2 regions of the Geodermatophilus sp. SYSU D01186 genome follow, and region 2 is predicted to be linked to the other one. Evidence: riboswitches for the same ligand, from Rfam matches in the RefSeq annotation. Region 2 holds a riboswitch; the other holds the start of a gene.
What was found. Region 2 has a riboswitch for thiamine pyrophosphate ahead of ACI784_RS15805 (ECF transporter S component). Riboswitches for the same ligand answer to the same signal wherever they lie in the genome.
Positions count from the first base shown of each region.

Region 1: linked by a shared signal. The riboswitch ahead of thiM (hydroxyethylthiazole kinase) and the one ahead of ACI784_RS15805 (ECF transporter S component) in region 2 are both predicted to bind thiamine pyrophosphate.

Region 1 covers NZ_JBJGYW010000003.1:82,991-90,525, forward strand. Annotated here, with positions in the region: gene ACI784_RS03120 (TenA family protein) at 1-686, opposite strand, end outside; gene thiD (bifunctional hydroxymethylpyrimidine kinase/phosphomethylpyrimidine kinase) at 683-1,525, opposite strand; gene thiE (thiamine phosphate synthase) at 1,522-2,193, opposite strand; gene thiM (hydroxyethylthiazole kinase) at 2,190-2,987, opposite strand; TPP riboswitch at 2,980-3,074, opposite strand; gene ACI784_RS03140 (DUF4386 domain-containing protein) at 3,100-3,813, opposite strand; gene ACI784_RS03145 (TetR/AcrR family transcriptional regulator) at 3,960-4,673, shown strand; gene ACI784_RS03150 (helicase) at 4,689-6,410, opposite strand; gene ACI784_RS03155 (alpha/beta fold hydrolase) at 6,508-7,368, shown strand; gene pgm (phosphoglucomutase (alpha-D-glucose-1,6-bisphosphate-dependent)) at 7,516-7,535, shown strand, end outside.
Region 2 covers NZ_JBJGYW010000020.1:70,451-77,985, forward strand. Annotated here, with positions in the region: gene ACI784_RS15780 (GNAT family N-acetyltransferase) at 14-562, opposite strand; gene ACI784_RS15785 (VOC family protein) at 586-1,098, opposite strand; gene ACI784_RS15790 (aminotransferase class I/II-fold pyridoxal phosphate-dependent enzyme) at 1,191-2,648, shown strand; gene ACI784_RS15795 (Mut7-C RNAse domain-containing protein) at 2,653-3,369, shown strand; gene ACI784_RS15800 (Nramp family divalent metal transporter) at 3,478-4,770, shown strand; TPP riboswitch at 4,879-4,982, shown strand; gene ACI784_RS15805 (ECF transporter S component) at 4,980-5,597, shown strand; gene ACI784_RS15810 (ABC transporter ATP-binding protein) at 5,669-7,015, shown strand; gene ACI784_RS15815 (energy-coupling factor transporter transmembrane component T family protein) at 7,012-7,535, shown strand, end outside.

The DNA of each region.
Region 1 (7,535 bases), on a different contig from region 2:
AGCCGGTCCGGCCAGGTCTCCCGCTCGTGCGCCGCCCGCCAGAACTCCAGCTCGTACCGGGTGGCGACGGTGAACGCGCGCAGCATCGCGGGCTCCGCCCCGGGCGACGCGAGGGCGGCCGCGTCCACCAGTGCCCGGGCCTCGCGAGCGGCGTCCTGGAACGCCGGGGAGTCGTAGGCGGCGACCCAGCGCAGGTACGGGTGCCCGGGGACGAGCGCGGCGGTCCGGGCCAGCCGCGCGCCGACGTCCGCGTACACCCAGTAGCAGGGCAGCGCGGCGGCGGCGCCCACCGCGTACGGAGCCGTCGCCGCCGCGGCCACCAGGTAGGAGACGTAGGCCAGGCAGGTCGGGGAGGGCACCGGGTCGCCATCCGGCCGGTCGGCCGGCCGGAGCTCGGCGGCCAGCAGGTCGGCGTGCAACTGGCGCTCGACCGTCGCGGTCGTGGCCGCGGACGTCGCCCAGAAGGCCGCGGCGGCGGAGTCCGGGGCGCGGGCGGCGAGCAGGGTCAGCGCCCGGGCGTACTCGGCGAGGTAGAGGGTGTCCTGCTCCAGGTAGTGCCGGAAGGTGGCCGGCGGCAGGGTGCCCGAGCCCAGCTCTGCGAGGAAGGACAGCTCGTCGATGGCCACCCGCAGGCCGGCGGTGGCCGCCCAGGCGCGCTCGGTGAACCGCTCGGTGGACGAGGTCACGACGGCCAGATGCCGGCGAAGTGGTGGACCGGGCCGGCCCCGGAGCCGATGCCCAGCCCGGCGCCGCCGACCAGCGCGGCCTGCAGGTAGTCCCGCGCCCGCTCCACCAGGGGCAGCCAGTCGCCGGCGCCCTCCGCGGCGGCGAGGGCGGCCAGCGCCGAGGAGAGCGTGCAGCCGGTGCCGTGCGTGGCCGAGGTCGCCACCCGGGGCCGCCGGGTGGGCGTCGCGCCGGCCGCGGTGACCAGGACGTCGACGCTCTCCGCCCCGCCCAGGTGGCCGCCCTTCAGCAGCACCGCCCGCGGGCCCAGCGCCAGCAGCGCCTCGCCCTGCCCGACCAGCCCGTCGACGTCGGTCGCGGGCGCGGCGTCCAGCAGCGCCGCCGCCTCGGGGACGTTGGGCGTGACGAGGTCGGCGAGCGGCAGCAGGGTGGTGCGGACGGCGTCCACCGCCGACTCGTCGATCAGCCGGTGGCCGCTGGTCGACACCATGACCGGGTCGCAGACGACCGGGCCGGCGGGGCGGGCGGCCAGGACGCCGGCCACTGCGGCGACCACCTCCGCCGTCCCGAGCATGCCGAGCTTGGTGGCGGCGACGGGGACGTCGTCGAGCAGCGTGTGCAGTTGCTGGGCGACGAACTCCGCCGGTACCGGGTGCACGCCGGTCACGCCGCGGGTGTTCTGCGCGGTGAGGGCGGTCAGCACCGCCGTCCCGTAGGCCCCGAGGGCGCTGAAGGTCTTGAGGTCGGCCTGGATGCCGGCCCCGCCGCTGGGGTCGCTGCCGGCCACGGTGAGCGCGACCGGTACCCCGGCCCGCCGCGGGGGCGCGTCCGGCGCGGTCACCGGTGCGCCCCCGCGGCCCGGCCGGCGGCGATCCCGGTCCGCAGGGCGCGAGCCGCCGCCTCCGGGTCGGACGCGGCGCAGATCGCGGACACCACGCAGATCCCGTCGACCCCGGTGCGGGCCACGTCGGCCGCCCGGCCGGCGTCGATGCCCCCGATCGCCACCGCGGCCAGGCCACCGGCACGGGCGGCGGTCGCCAGCGCGGCGGCGCCCGCGAGCCCCAGCCCCGGAGCGGCGTCCGGCTTCGTGGGGGTGGCCCACACCGGGCTCAGCCCGACGACGTCCACGGTGCCCGCGGGCAGGGCCAGCGCCGCGTCGAGTTCCGCCGCCGAGGAGACGCTCACCCCGAGCAGCCGGTCCGGCCCGAGCAGCGCGCGGGTCTCCCCCGGCGGCAGGTCGTCCTGTCCCACGTGCGCGCCGTCGGCGCCGGCGACCACGGCGACGTCCACCGCGTCGTTGACCACCACCGCCACGTCCGGCCGGTCGGCGAGCGCCGTCTGCACCGCCCGGGTGAGCGCCAGCAGCTCCCGGCGGGAGGCGGTCTTGTCGCGCACCTGGACGGCGGTGACCCCGCCGGCCACCGCGGCGCGGACGACGTCGGCGACCGGCCGCGGGTGGCACAGCGCGGTGTCGGTGACCAGGTAGAGGGTGGGGTCGAAGCGGGTCACCGGGAACCCCGGATGTCGGCGCCGGCCAGGGAGTCGCCGTCCAGGGCGTCGAGCGCGTCCAGCCACGCGGGCGCGAAGGTGCCCGGGCCGTCGGCGAGGTCGGCGGCGACCTCGGCGGCCAGCGCCACGTGGGCGTGGGCGGCGACGGTGCCGGTGAGGGCGTCGCCGGTGGCGGCGACGTAGGCGGCGACCAGCGCACCGAGGGCGCACCCGGCACCGGTGGTGCGGGTCAGCAGTTCCGAGCCGCCGCCCACGCGGACCGTCCGCCGCCCGTCGGTGACCAGGTCGACCTCGCCGCTGACGGCCACCACCCCACCGGTCCGGCGGGCCAGGTCGGCCGCGGCCGGGGCCGCGGCGTCGGTGCCGGCGGTGCTGTCCACCCCGCGGCCGCCGCTGCCCGCGCCGGCCAGCGCCATCACCTCGGAGGCGTTGCCGCGGACCACCGTGGGCCGCAGCCCGACCAGCTCGGTGGCCAGCTCGGTGCGGAAGACCAGGCCGCCGACGGCGACCGGGTCCAGGACCCACGGCGTCCCGGCGGCGGCCGCCGACCGGGCGGCCAGGCGCATCGCCTCGGCGGTGCGGGCGTTCACCGTGCCCACGTTGACCAGCACGGCGGAGGCGACGGCCGCGAAGTCGGCGGCCTCCTCCGGGGCGTCGACCATGGCCGGCGCCGCGCCGGCGGCCAGCAGGGCGTTGGCGGTGAGGGTCTGCACGACCGTGTTGGTCAGGCAGTGCACCAGGGGGGTGGTGGCGCGCAGGGCCGCCCGGGCCGCGCGCAGGTCGTCGGCATCCACGCCGTGACATCCCTTCGCCAGTACGAACTGGAGCAGGTTCGACGGGTGTGCTCTCAGTCCCCTGCGGGGACACCCCGTGTCACTTCCGCCGCCGAACCTAACAGCCGGGCCCTCAGACCGCGGCGGTCACCGCGGGCCGCGCGACCGGGACGGCCGGGCGGGGCGACGGCCGGAAGCCCCTGGCGATGAGGACGGCGGCGAGGCTCATCTCCCAGACGGTGACGGGGAGGGCGGCGACCATGCCCCACACGGAGACCTGCTCGTAGAGGCCGAACAGGATCGCGGTGGACGACGCGAAGACGACCGGTCCGCCCACGATCCCGAGGACGGCGATCCAGCGCGGCACGAGCCGGGACCGGTACACGAGGACGGCGAGCAGCAGGCTGTTCACCCCGATGACGAGGCCGGGGCCCAGCAGGAACGTCCGGTCGTGCAGGGCGACCAGCGACCGCGCGACCGCCAGCAGCCCGGCGTCGTCCGTGCCGGCCGCGGGGTCCTGCCGCAGGGTGACCACGGACAGGAGGCTGACGACGCCGACGACGATGAGCGCGGCCTCGAGCAGCCGGCCGCAGACGTAGGCCAGCGCCATGCCCTCGCCGTGCCGCTTGACCACCGGGTACAGCGTGACCGCGGTGCCGATGCACGAGGCGGCGAGCACGACCTCGAGGAAGCCGCCCCACAGCACGTGGGTGTCGGCACCGGCGCCCAGGACGTAGCCCGGGTCGCCCAGCACCGGCTGGTACAGCGCCAGCGCCACGACCGCGGTCACCGCGGCCACCACGAAGAACGTCCCCGCGACGACCGCGGTCCCTCTGTCCGTGCTCATGTCGTTCCCTCCCGGCCGAGGTGTACGGCGTACACCGATGCCGGAGACGGTAGGTGTACGTCGTACACCGGTCAAGGGCTAGGCTCGTCAGGGTGGCCTCGGCGGGGAGCTCGTCGGGGCGAGCTCGTCGGTGGGAGGGAGCCGCGATGCCCCAGCAGGCAGCCGGCGCGCGGCGCGTCCCGCTCAGCCGGGAGCGGGTGCTGCGCGCCGCGGTCCAGCTGGCCGACGAGGCCGGGATCGACGCGGTCAGCATGCGGCGGCTCGCCCAGGAGCTGGGGGTCGTGCCGATGGCGCTGTACAAGCACGTCGCCTCGAAGGAGGAGCTGCTCGACGGCATGGTCGACGTCGTCATCGGCGAGTTCGAGGCGCCCGACCCGTCGCTGGACTGGCGGACGGCGGTGCGCGAGCGGGTGCTCTCCGCGCGGCGGGCGGTGCTGCGGCACCCGTGGGCGCGGCAGGCCATCGAGTCCCGCACCCGCCGGACGCCCGCCGTCCTCGGCTACATGGACGCCGTGACCGGCACGTTCCGGGCGGGGGGCTTCTCCGCCGACCTGACCCACCACGTGATGCACGCGCTGGGCAACCGCATCTGGGGCTTCAGCCCGGAGCTGTTCGACGAGGCGCCCGGTGCGGACGCGCCGGCTCCCACCCCGGAGGAGCAGGCGGCCATGGCGGCGGAGTTCGCCCAGCGGTACCCGCACATCCTCGAGATCGCCGTGGCCGCGAACGAGGGCCCCGGGGCCGGGTCCGGCTGCGACGAGCAGTTCGAGTTCGAGTTCGCCCTCGACCTGCTGCTGGACGGGTTCGACCGGCTGCGACAGCAGGGCTGGAGCTCTCGGCCGGCCTCCGTGCCCGGCTGACGGGACCGGACGGGCTCAGGCGTCGGTCAGCGCCGTGGCCGGCAGCCAGTCGGCGTCCAGCAACTCGGCGATCTCCTGCAGGGACGACGTGTCCGCGCCGGCGGTCGACCCGCTGACCGCCAGCCGCTCCACCATCACGCGGGCGACCTGCTCCTCCACGGTGTCCTCCGCGAAGGCGACCCGCCACGGGGAGACCTGGCCGTCGCGGTGCGTGCGGCCGGTGACCTGCCGGGCCTGGATGCCGGAGAACCGCGGCTGGTGGAACAGCCCGACCCGCGGGGTGGCCGAGGCGGCGGACCCGCTCGGCAGCAGCTCGCCGGCGTGCAGGCTGATGGAGGCGGTCACGGTGAACACGCACACCGGCGCGGCGCCGGTCTGGAAGCGCAGCCGCTCGGCCTCGACGTCGAACCGGTCGCGGCCGTAGATGGCGGCGACGGGGATCCCGGAGTCGAGCAGGGCCTCGCGGATCGGGTCGGCCGCCGTCTCGACGAACTCCACCGAGACGGCCACCTGCCGCTCGGCCTCCACCTGCGCCCTGACCCAGTCGACCGTCGCCTGCGCGCGGATCAGGCCGGCCTTCTGCCGGAACCGCAGCAGCGCCGCCCGGCCGCGGGCGCTCTGCCGGGCGCGCCGGGCCAGTTGCATCTCGGTCCGGAACTCCTGCCACTCGGAGTCGTAGGCGGACCGCTCGGCGGGGGTCAGTGCGACCGGCGTCCCGGTCACCGACACCGGCCCCCAGGGCGCCGGCCGGTGCAGCGTCGCCGGTGGGGTGCCGTCGGCGAGCCACCCCTGCAGCCGGGCGAGGTCGGCGCGGCGCTCGTCGGCGTCCTCGGTCCAGGCCCAGCCGTAGCGGCCGCGTTCCACGTGGAACCCGTGCTCGGCCAGCCGGCCGGGCAGGTCGGACCAGGCGCGCAGCGGCTCGCCGTGCCGCTGCGCGAACTGCGGCGCGAGGTACGGCAGCTCCAGCGGTGTGTGCGCGGGGGTGGCGGTCGCGGCGATGACGAACGGCGCGTCCTTGACCCGGCCGGCGCCGGAGACGGCCTTCCAGTGCTTCCACCGCTGGGTCGTGGTGTGCCGGACCATGTGTGCCTCGTCGGCGATCACCACGTCGAACCGGAGCTTGGCGACCTTGGCCAGGCGGTCCCAGGTGGTGACGCACCAGCGCAGCCCGCCGTCCCCGAACCCGGCGATCGAGCGCGTCCAGTGCGGGATGGTGATCGCGGCGGGGCGGTCCGCGACGACGAGCACGGTGCGGCCGCCGCGCTGCGCCGCGACCTCGCGCGCGGCGAGGACCGCGGTGCCGGTCTTGCCGACGCCGGGGTCGTCACCGAGCAGGAACACGCGGTGCCCGGCCTTCGCGGAGGCGGCGATCGCCGCGGCGCCGGTGAGCTGCTCGTCGCGCGGCTGCATCGGGCGGCCGGCGGGGATCGGACGCGGCATCGGGTTGAGCTCGTCCTCGAGGAACCGCTCGAAGGTGTACGGCGCGGGGGCGTGGGGCGCCAGCTCCGGCGGCAGCCCGCGGCCGACGTACACGTGGGCCTGCAGGTCCGGGCGCCACTGGGCGCCGGGCGCCGGCGCGCGGAACGGGACGGCGAGCACCCACACCCGCTCCCCCGGCCCGGCGACCGGCGGCTCCGGGGCAGGCTTCGCGGCGCGGCGGGCCGGTGGCTTGCGGCGGGTGGCGGTCGTGCTGCGGGTGGTGGACCGGGTCGTCGTCCGGCGGCGCCGTCCGGGCATGGGTGCGCTCTCCTTCGTCGGCGCCGAGGGCGACCGGTGACTTCGTCGGCCGTCGACGGTAGGTGGGGAGGCCGCGGGGATCTGGTGGAATCGCCGGGTGACGACGAACTCCGACGAGCGGCTGCACGCCCGGACGCTGGGGGACGCCGGCCCGCGGGTGGTGTTCGTGCACGGGTTGTTCGGCCAGGGGAAGAACTGGACGACGATCGCCAAGGGGCTCTCGGCCGACCACCGCGTCACCCTGCTCGACCTGCCCAACCACGGGCACTCGCCGTGGACCGACCGCGTCGACTACGTCGACATGACCGGGATGGTCGCGGCGGAGCTCGAGTCGTTCGGCGAGCCGGTGACCCTCGTCGGGCACTCGATGGGCGGCAAGGTCGCGATGCAGCTCGCGCTGCGCCACCCGGAGCTGCTGCGCGCCCTCGTCGTCGTCGACATCGCGCCCACGGAGTACCCCGTGTCCGGCGGCCGCACCGACGACGAGGACGAGGAGGCCTCCCCGTTCGGCGCGTACATCGCCGCGATGCGGGCCCTCGACCTCGACGCGCTCACCAGCCGCGAGGACGCCGACGCCGCGCTGCGCTCCGCCGTCCCGAGCCGGATGGTGCGCTCGTTCCTGCTGCAGAGCCTGGTCCGCGAGGGGCTCGGCGAGGGCGGCGGCTGGCGGTGGCGGCTGAACCTGGAGCTGCTCGAGCGCGACCTCGGCGAGCTCCGCGGCTTCCCCGAGCCGCCGCCGGGGGCGCGGTACGACGGGCCGGTGCTGTGGATCGCCGGGGCCAACTCGCACTACGTCCTGCCCGAGGACCGGGAGCGCATGGACCGGCTGTGCCCGAACACCCGGCTGGTGCGGGTCAAGAACGCCGGGCACTGGGTGCACTCCGAGCAGCCGGAGGTGTTCCTCGAGACGCTCAAGCGCTTCCTCGCCGCGGTCGAGGGGCGGGACGGCACCGCCTGAGGGGGGGTGCCGGTCGAGCGGCAGGTGCTCGGCCGGCGCTCCCGGTACCGAGCGACCACACCGTCCGGCCCGGCCCTCCACGCGGACGGCCGGCGCCGCCGTGTCCACCGGTCGCGACCGGGGTGGGTCCGGGCCAAGATCGGCGACATGACCGACCCCCGCGCAGG
Region 2 (7,535 bases):
GCCCCGGCAGAGATCAGGCGAAGATCGGCGCGGGGTCGTCGGAGAGCCGGCCCCACAGCAGCTCGTCGTGCTTGATGCCGTCGCCGTAGCGGTAGGAGCGGCGCAGCCGGCCCTCGACGGTGAACCCGGCCTTCTCCGCGACCCGCCCGGAGGCCGGGTTGTCCACCGCGTGGCACAGCTCCACCCGGTCGACGGCCAGCTCGGCGAAGGCCCACCGGCAGGCGGCGTCCACCGCACGGGGGGCCACCCCGCGGCCGCGCGCGGCGGGCATCGTCCAGTAGCCGACCGACGCGCCGGCCTGGACCCGGTCGATCGAGTGCAGCGACACCGAACCGAGCAGCGTGCCGGTGCCGGCGTCGACCACGGCCCAGGAGGCGTGGTCACCGGCGGACCAGTCGGCCCGCCGGCGCAGGAACGCCACGGCGTCGTCGCGGGTGGTGGCCGGGACGGCGTTCCACCGGCACAGCAGCGGGTCCTGCATCGCGGCCAGCACGTCGTCGGCGTCGTCCGCACGCCAGGTCCGCAGGCGCAGCGCGCCGGCGGTCAGCTCCACCGGTTCCACGGGGAGGCATCCTCCCCGACTGCTCAGGCCGGGACCGAGACCCCGACGCCGCCGCGCGTGTGGGCGCCGTAGCGGGCGATCTCGCGGTCGAGGTCCAGCGGCGAGGTCATCGCCGCACCCTCCAGCAGCTCCGGGGTGATGGCGTCTGCCGGCAGCAGCCAGGAGACCTCGAACTCCAGGCCGTCGGGGTCGTGGGCGTAGAGGGCCTTGGTCGTCACGTGGTCGGACATCCCGACCAGCGCACCGGCCTGCAGCAGCGCGTCGCGGATGCGGGCCAGCTCGGCGAGGGTGTCGACCTCCCAGGCCAGGTGGTACAGCCCGACGGTGCGCCGGCCGGCCTCCGAGGCCCCGGCGCCCGCGCCGATCTGGAACAGGCCCAGGTCGTGGTCGTTCGTCGACCCCTCCGCCTGCAGGAAGACGGCCGTCCCGGGGATCTCCGTCTTCGCCCGGAAACCCAGCACGTCCCGGTAGAAGGCGTGGCTGCGGGCGACGTCGCGGACGTAGAGGACGGCGTGGTTGAGGCGCTGGACCGGCATGACGGTGCTCCCTTGGACGGCTGCACCCCAGTCTGCGCGCAATTCGTTGACGTTTCAAGTATCAGTCCTGCCCGTCCGGGTAGGGGCACGCCATGGACCACTCACGCGTGCCCGTCCTCGAGGCCCTGCAGGAGTTCCGCCGCCGCGGCGACGTCGTCTTCGGCCCGCCCGGGCACAAGCAGGGCAGGGGCGCGGACCCGCGGGTGGTCGAGGTCGTCGGCGAGGGCGTCTTCGCCTCCGACGTCCTCTCGCTCAACGGGCTGGACGACCGCCGGGAGTCGCAGGGCGTCACCACCCAGGCCGAGGAGCTCATGGCCGACGCCGTCGACGCCGACAAGGCCTTCTTCTCCACCTGCGGCAGCTCGCTGTCGGTGAAGAGCGCCATGATCTCCGTCGCCGGCCCCGGCGAGGAGCTGCTGGTCAGCCGCAACGCGCACAAGTCCGTGGTGGCGGGGTTGATCATCAGCGGCATCCGCCCGGTCTGGGTGCACCCGCACTTCGACGACGAGCGGCACCTGGCGCACCCGCCGGAGCCCGAGGACGTCCGCCGCGCCCTCGCCGCCCACCCCGGCGCCAAGGGCATGCTGCTGATCACCCCGACCGACTGGGGCACCTGCGCCGACATCGCCGGTGTGGCCGAGGTCTGCCACGAGCGGGACCTGCCGCTGATCGTCGACGAGGCGTGGGGCGCGCACCTGCCGTTCCACCCCGACCTGCCGGCGTGGGGCATGGACGCCGGCGCCGACGTCGTCGTCACCAGCGTGCACAAGATGGGTGCGGCGGTCGAGCAGAGCTCGGTGTTCCACCTCAAGGGCTCCCGCGTGGACCCGGAGGTGCTCAAGCAGCGGGAGGACCTGCTGGGGACCACGAGCTCCTCGTCGCTGGTCTACCTGACCCTCGACGGGTGGCGGCGGCACATGGTCGAGCAGGGCGAGGAACTGCTGGGGACGGCGATCGAGCGGGCCGCGCGCATCCGGGCGGAGCTCGCCGCGATGCCCGGCCTGGCGGTCATGGGCCGGGAGGTCATCGGCACCGGCGGCGCCTTCGACCTGGACCCGCTGGCGATCACCGTCGACGTCCGGGGGCTGGGCATCACCGGCTTCCAGGCCGGGGACTGGGTGCGGGCCGCCTGCCACGTGGACCTCGGCGCGGCCGACACCTTCCGCGTCAACGCCCGCATCACCCACGCCGACGACGACGAGACCGAGAAGGCGCTGCTGGACGCGATGCGGGCCCTGGTGGACGGCGCACCGTCGATGGAGCGCCCACCGCGCGTGGACCTCCCGTCGCCGCAGGGCCTCGAGCTGGAGCAGGTGATGACGCCCCGGGAGGCGTTCTTCTCCCGCGTCGAGCAGGTCCCCGCGGCCGAGGCGGTCGGGCGGGTGGCCGCCGAGCTGGTCAGCCCGTACCCGCCGGGCGTGCCGGTGCTGGCGCCCGGCGAGCGGATCAGCCAGGACGCCGTGGACCACCTGACCACGGGGGTGCGGGCCGGGATGCTCGTCCCGGACGCCGCGGACCCGTCGATGGAGACCCTCCGCGTCGTCGCGTGAGTCGATGGCCGTCGTCGTCCGGGTGCCGCCGGAGCTGGCCTTCCTCCTCCGCCCGAGGGACCGCCCGTCCCGCGAGCGGCGGCTGGCCTTCGACCCGGACGCCACGCTGGGGCACGTGCTGCGGGCCGCCGGCGTCCCGCCGACCGAGGTGGGCGGGCTGCGGCTGGACGGCGTCCCGGCCCGGCCGGAGGACCGCGCGCACCCGGACGGCGTGGTGGACGTCGTCCCCGTGCCGCGGCCCCAGCCGGCCCCGCCCGGTGGCTTCCTGCTGGACGTCGGGCTGGGCGCCCTCGCCCGCCGGTTGCGGCTGCTCGGTGTGGACGCCGCGTGGTCCAACGACGCCGACGACCCGGAGCTGGTCGAGCGCGCGAACGCCGAGGGCCGGGCCCTGCTCACCCAGGACCGCGGGCTGCTCATGCGCCGGGCACTCGGACGCGGCGCCCTGGTGCGCGGCAGCCGGCCCGACGACCAGCTGGCCGACGTCCTCGACCGGTTCGCTCCCCCGCTGGCCCCGCTCACCCGGTGCACCGCCTGCGGCGCGCGCCTGACCCCGGTGGCCAAGGCCGAGGTCGCCGACCGGCTGCCGGCGGGCACCCGCCGCACCTACGACGAGTTCTCGCGCTGCCCGGCCTGCGACCGGCTCTACTGGCGCGGCGCGCACGCCCGCCGGATCGGGGCGGTCGTCGCGGCCGCCGAGCGGCGGGACGGCGGTACCGCGTAGGACAGCCTCACCTCGGCCCGCGGGGGCCACACGTTGGCCCCGGCGTGTCAGGGCGCGCGGGCACAGCGAGGAGCGCTCATCCACCCGTCGCACCGCTGCGAGGCCCCCGTGTACCTGTCGAAGACCGAGGCCGCCGTCCTCCCGACCACCCTGGTCGGCTCGCCGGATCGGAGGCCGGCCCCGGGCAGCCGCCGCCGGATCTGGCCGCTGCTGGGGCCGGCGTTCGTGGCCGCGGTGGCCTACGTCGACCCGGGCAACTTCGCGACCAACTTCTCCGGCGGCGCCTCGTTCGGCTACACGCTGCTGTGGGTGATCGTCGCGGCGAACCTCATGGCGATGCTCATCCAGTCGCTGACCGCCAAGCTCGGGCTGGCGACCGGCCGGGACCTGGCCACCCTCTGCCGGGAGAACCTGCCCCGCCCGGTCGCCCGGGGGCTGTGGGTGCAGGCCGAGGCGGTCGCCATCGCGACCGACCTGGCCGAGATCGTCGGCGGCGCGGTGGCGCTGTACCTGCTGTTCGGGGTGCCGCTGCCGGTCGGCGGGGTCATCACCGCCGTCGTCGCGTTCGTGCTGCTCGCGGCGCAGTCCCGCGGGCACCGGCCGTTCGAGCGGGTGATCGCCGGGCTGCTGCTGGTCATCGGCCTGGGCTTCGGCTACACGCTGGTCAGCTCCGGCGTCGACGCCGGCGGGGTCGCGGCGGGCATGGTGCCGTCGTTCTCCGGCTCGGAGAGCCTGCTGCTGGCCACCGGCATCCTGGGCGCCACGGTGATGCCGCACGTCATCTACGTGCACTCGGCACTCACCCCCGGCCGATACGGCGACGTCGTCACCGCCGGGCGCACCGAGAGCGGCCGCCGCCGGCTGCTGAAGGCCCAGCGGATCGACGTCCTCGTGGCCATGGGCCTGGCCGGGCTGGTCAACGCCGCGATGCTGGTCATCGCCGCGCAGCTGTTCACCGCCGACGACGGCATCGCGTCGCTGGAGAGCGTGCACGCCGGGCTCGGCGACCAGCTGGGCACCGGCGCGGCGCTGGCCTTCGCCGTCGCGCTGCTGGCCTCGGGCTTCGCCTCCTCCTCGGTCGGCACCCACGCCGGGCAGGTGGTCATGGCGGGGTTCCTGCGCCGCTCCATCCCGGTGCTGGCCCGTCGGCTGATCACCCTCGCCCCGGCGCTCGCGGTGCTCGTGCTGGGCGGGGACCCGACGACGGCGCTGGTCTGGTCGCAGGTGGTCCTCTCCTTCGGCATCCCGTTCGCGCTCGTCCCGCTGCTGTGGCTGACCTCCCGCCGCGCGGTGATGGGCTCCTGGGTGAACCGGCCGGTCACCACGGTCGCCGGCGCGGTCGTCGCGGCGCTGATCATCGGGCTCAACGGGCACCTGCTCCTGGGCTTCGCCCTCGGCTGAGGCGCCTTCCCGCCGATCATGGCGTCGTGACCACTCCGGAGCCGCCTCCGGTGGTCACGGCGCCATGATCGCGTGTTCGGCGAGGGGCTACGCTGGGCGGCACAACCGAACACACAGCAGGGGAGCGCTTCGGCGCTGAGAGTGCGGGATCCCGCAGACCCTCGAACCTGATCCGGGTCATGCCGGCGCAGGGAGTCTGGAGGAAGACCATGGCCGAGCAGGCCGTCCGTCCGTCGTCGGCTGCGCCCACCCGGGGGCGTCCCAGCCGCTGGCGCACCGTCGACATCGTCGTCACCGCCGTCCTCGGCGTCGCCTTCGGCGTCGTCTTCTGGGCCTGGGGCCTGCTGTGGGCGGGCACCGGGGCGGCGTTCGCCGCCTTCCCGCCCGGGCAGGCCTTCATGTACGGCGTCTGGCTGGTCCCGGCGGTACTCGCGCCGCTCGTGGTCCGCAAGCCGGGCGCGGGGCTGTTCGCCGAGCTGATCGCGGCCGTCGTCTCCGCGCTGCTCGGCTCCGCCTGGGGGACGACGACGATCGTCTACGGCATCCTGCAGGGCCTGGCCGGCGAGGCCGGGTTCGCCGCGTTCCGGTACCGCTGGTTCGGCTGGGTGCCGGCGCTGCTGTCGGCGGCGCTGGCCGGTGCGATGGCCGCCGTCCTCGACCTCCTCTACTACTACCCGGACTGGACCGGGGGCTGGAAGACGACCTACGTCGTCCTCGTCGTCGCCGGCACCACGGTCGTCGCCGGCGTCGGAAGCGTGCTGCTCACCCGGGCGCTGGCGGCCAGCGGCGCCCTGTCGTCGTTCGCCTCCGGCCGCACCCGGCACTGAGCGGCACCGGCCCGGCCGCCGTCGCGCTGGCCGGGTGGGGTTTCCGGCACGCCACGCGGCGGGCCTGGGCGGTGCGGGACGTCGACCTGCGGATCGACCCCGGTGAGCGGGTGCTGCTCACCGGCGCCTCCGGGTCGGGCAAGTCGACGCTGCTGCGGGCGCTGGGCGGCCTGCTGGACCCGGAGAGCGGGGACGCCGACGGCGTGCTGACCGTCGACGGCGCCCCGCCCGACCGGCGGCGGCAGCGGGTCGGCATGGTCTTCCAGGACCCCGACGCGCAGCTGGTCATGACCCGCGCCGGGGACGACGTCGCGTTCGGGCTGGAGAACGCCGGCACGCCCCCCACCGTGATCTGGCCCGCCGTCGACGCGGCGCTGGACGCGGTCGGCTTCGACCTGGGGCGGGACCGGCCGACCGGGGCACTGTCCGGCGGGCAGAAGCAGCGGCTGGTGCTGGCCGGCGCGCTCGCCCCGCGGCCCGGGCTGCTGCTGCTCGACGAGCCGACCGCCCAGCTCGACCCGGCCGGCGCCGCGCTGGTCCGCGGCGCGGTCACCCGGGCCGTCGCCGGCCGCGGCGCCACGCTGGTCGTCGTCGACCACGACGTCGAGGCGTGGCTGCCGCTGGTGGACCGGGTCGTGGAGCTGCTGCCGGGCGGGGGGACCGTCGAGCACGGTCCCGGGTGGACGCCGGCCCCGCTGCGGTTCCCCGACCGCTGCCCGCACCCGCCCGGGGAGCCGTTGCTGGCCGCCGAGGCCGCCGGGTACACCCACCGGGAGTCCGCCGTCCCCGCGCTGCCCCCGACCGACGCCGTCCTGCGCGCCGGCCGCACCCTGGCGGTGACCGGCCCCAACGGCACCGGCAAGTCCACGCTGGCCCTGCTGCTGGCCGGGCTGCGCGCGCCCACCACCGGACGGGTGGCCGCTGCGCCGGTGCTCACTGCGGGCCTGCGCCGCCCCGGCCGGCCGCCGTCGCGCTGGCCGGCGGCGGAGCTGGTGGAGCGGATCGGGACGGTGTTCCAGCACCCGGAGCACCAGTTCCTCACCGGCCGGGTGCGCGACGAGCTGTCCCTGGGGCCGCTGCGGTCCGGTGCGGGCGCCGCGCAGGCCCACGCCACCGCCGAGGAGCTGCTCGAGCGGCTCGGGCTGGCCCCGCTGGCCGAGGCCAACCCGTTCACGCTCTCCGGCGGCCAGCAGCGGCGGCTGTCGGTCGCCACGGCGCTGGCCACCCGGCCGCGGGTGCTGGTCCTCGACGAGCCGACCTTCGGCCAGGACCGCGACACCTGGGCCGAGCTGGTCGCGCTCCTGGCCGAGCAGCAGAACGGCGACCGGGCGCTGTGCCTGGTCACCCACGACGCCGCCGTCGTCGCCGCGCTGGCCGACGACGTCCTCCCCCTCGGCGCACCGGTGGCCGTGCCGTGACCGCGCCGCTCGCGCTCGGCCCGGCCCGGCCCGTCCCGCTGTCGGCGGTCAACCCGGTCGCCCAGCTGACCGCCATCGCCCTGCTCACCGCGGTGCTGCTGGTCAGCGGCGACCCGGTCACCCCCGCCGTCGTCCTCGCCGCGGAGCTCGCCCTGTTCCCGGCCGCCGGGCTCACCCGCCCCCGGGAGGTGCTGCGCCGCACCTGGCCGCTGCTGCTGAGCGCGGCCGGCGTGGCGTGGGTCAACGTCGCCTTCGGTGCGCTGGACGGCGCGGCCGCGTGGCTCAGCGGCGCCACGTGGGGGCTGCGGGTGGTGGCGCTGGCGCTGCCGGGCGTGCTGCTCGTGGCCTCCACCGACCCGGTGCGGCTGGCCGACGCGCTGACCGTGCACTGGCGGGTGCCCACCCGGTTCGCCTACGGTGCCCTGGCCGCGCTGCGGCTGGTGCCGCTGCTGGCCGCGGAGTGGGAGACCATCCGCTCGGCCCGCCGCGCCCGGGGCGTGGCCGCCGGGGCGAACCCGGT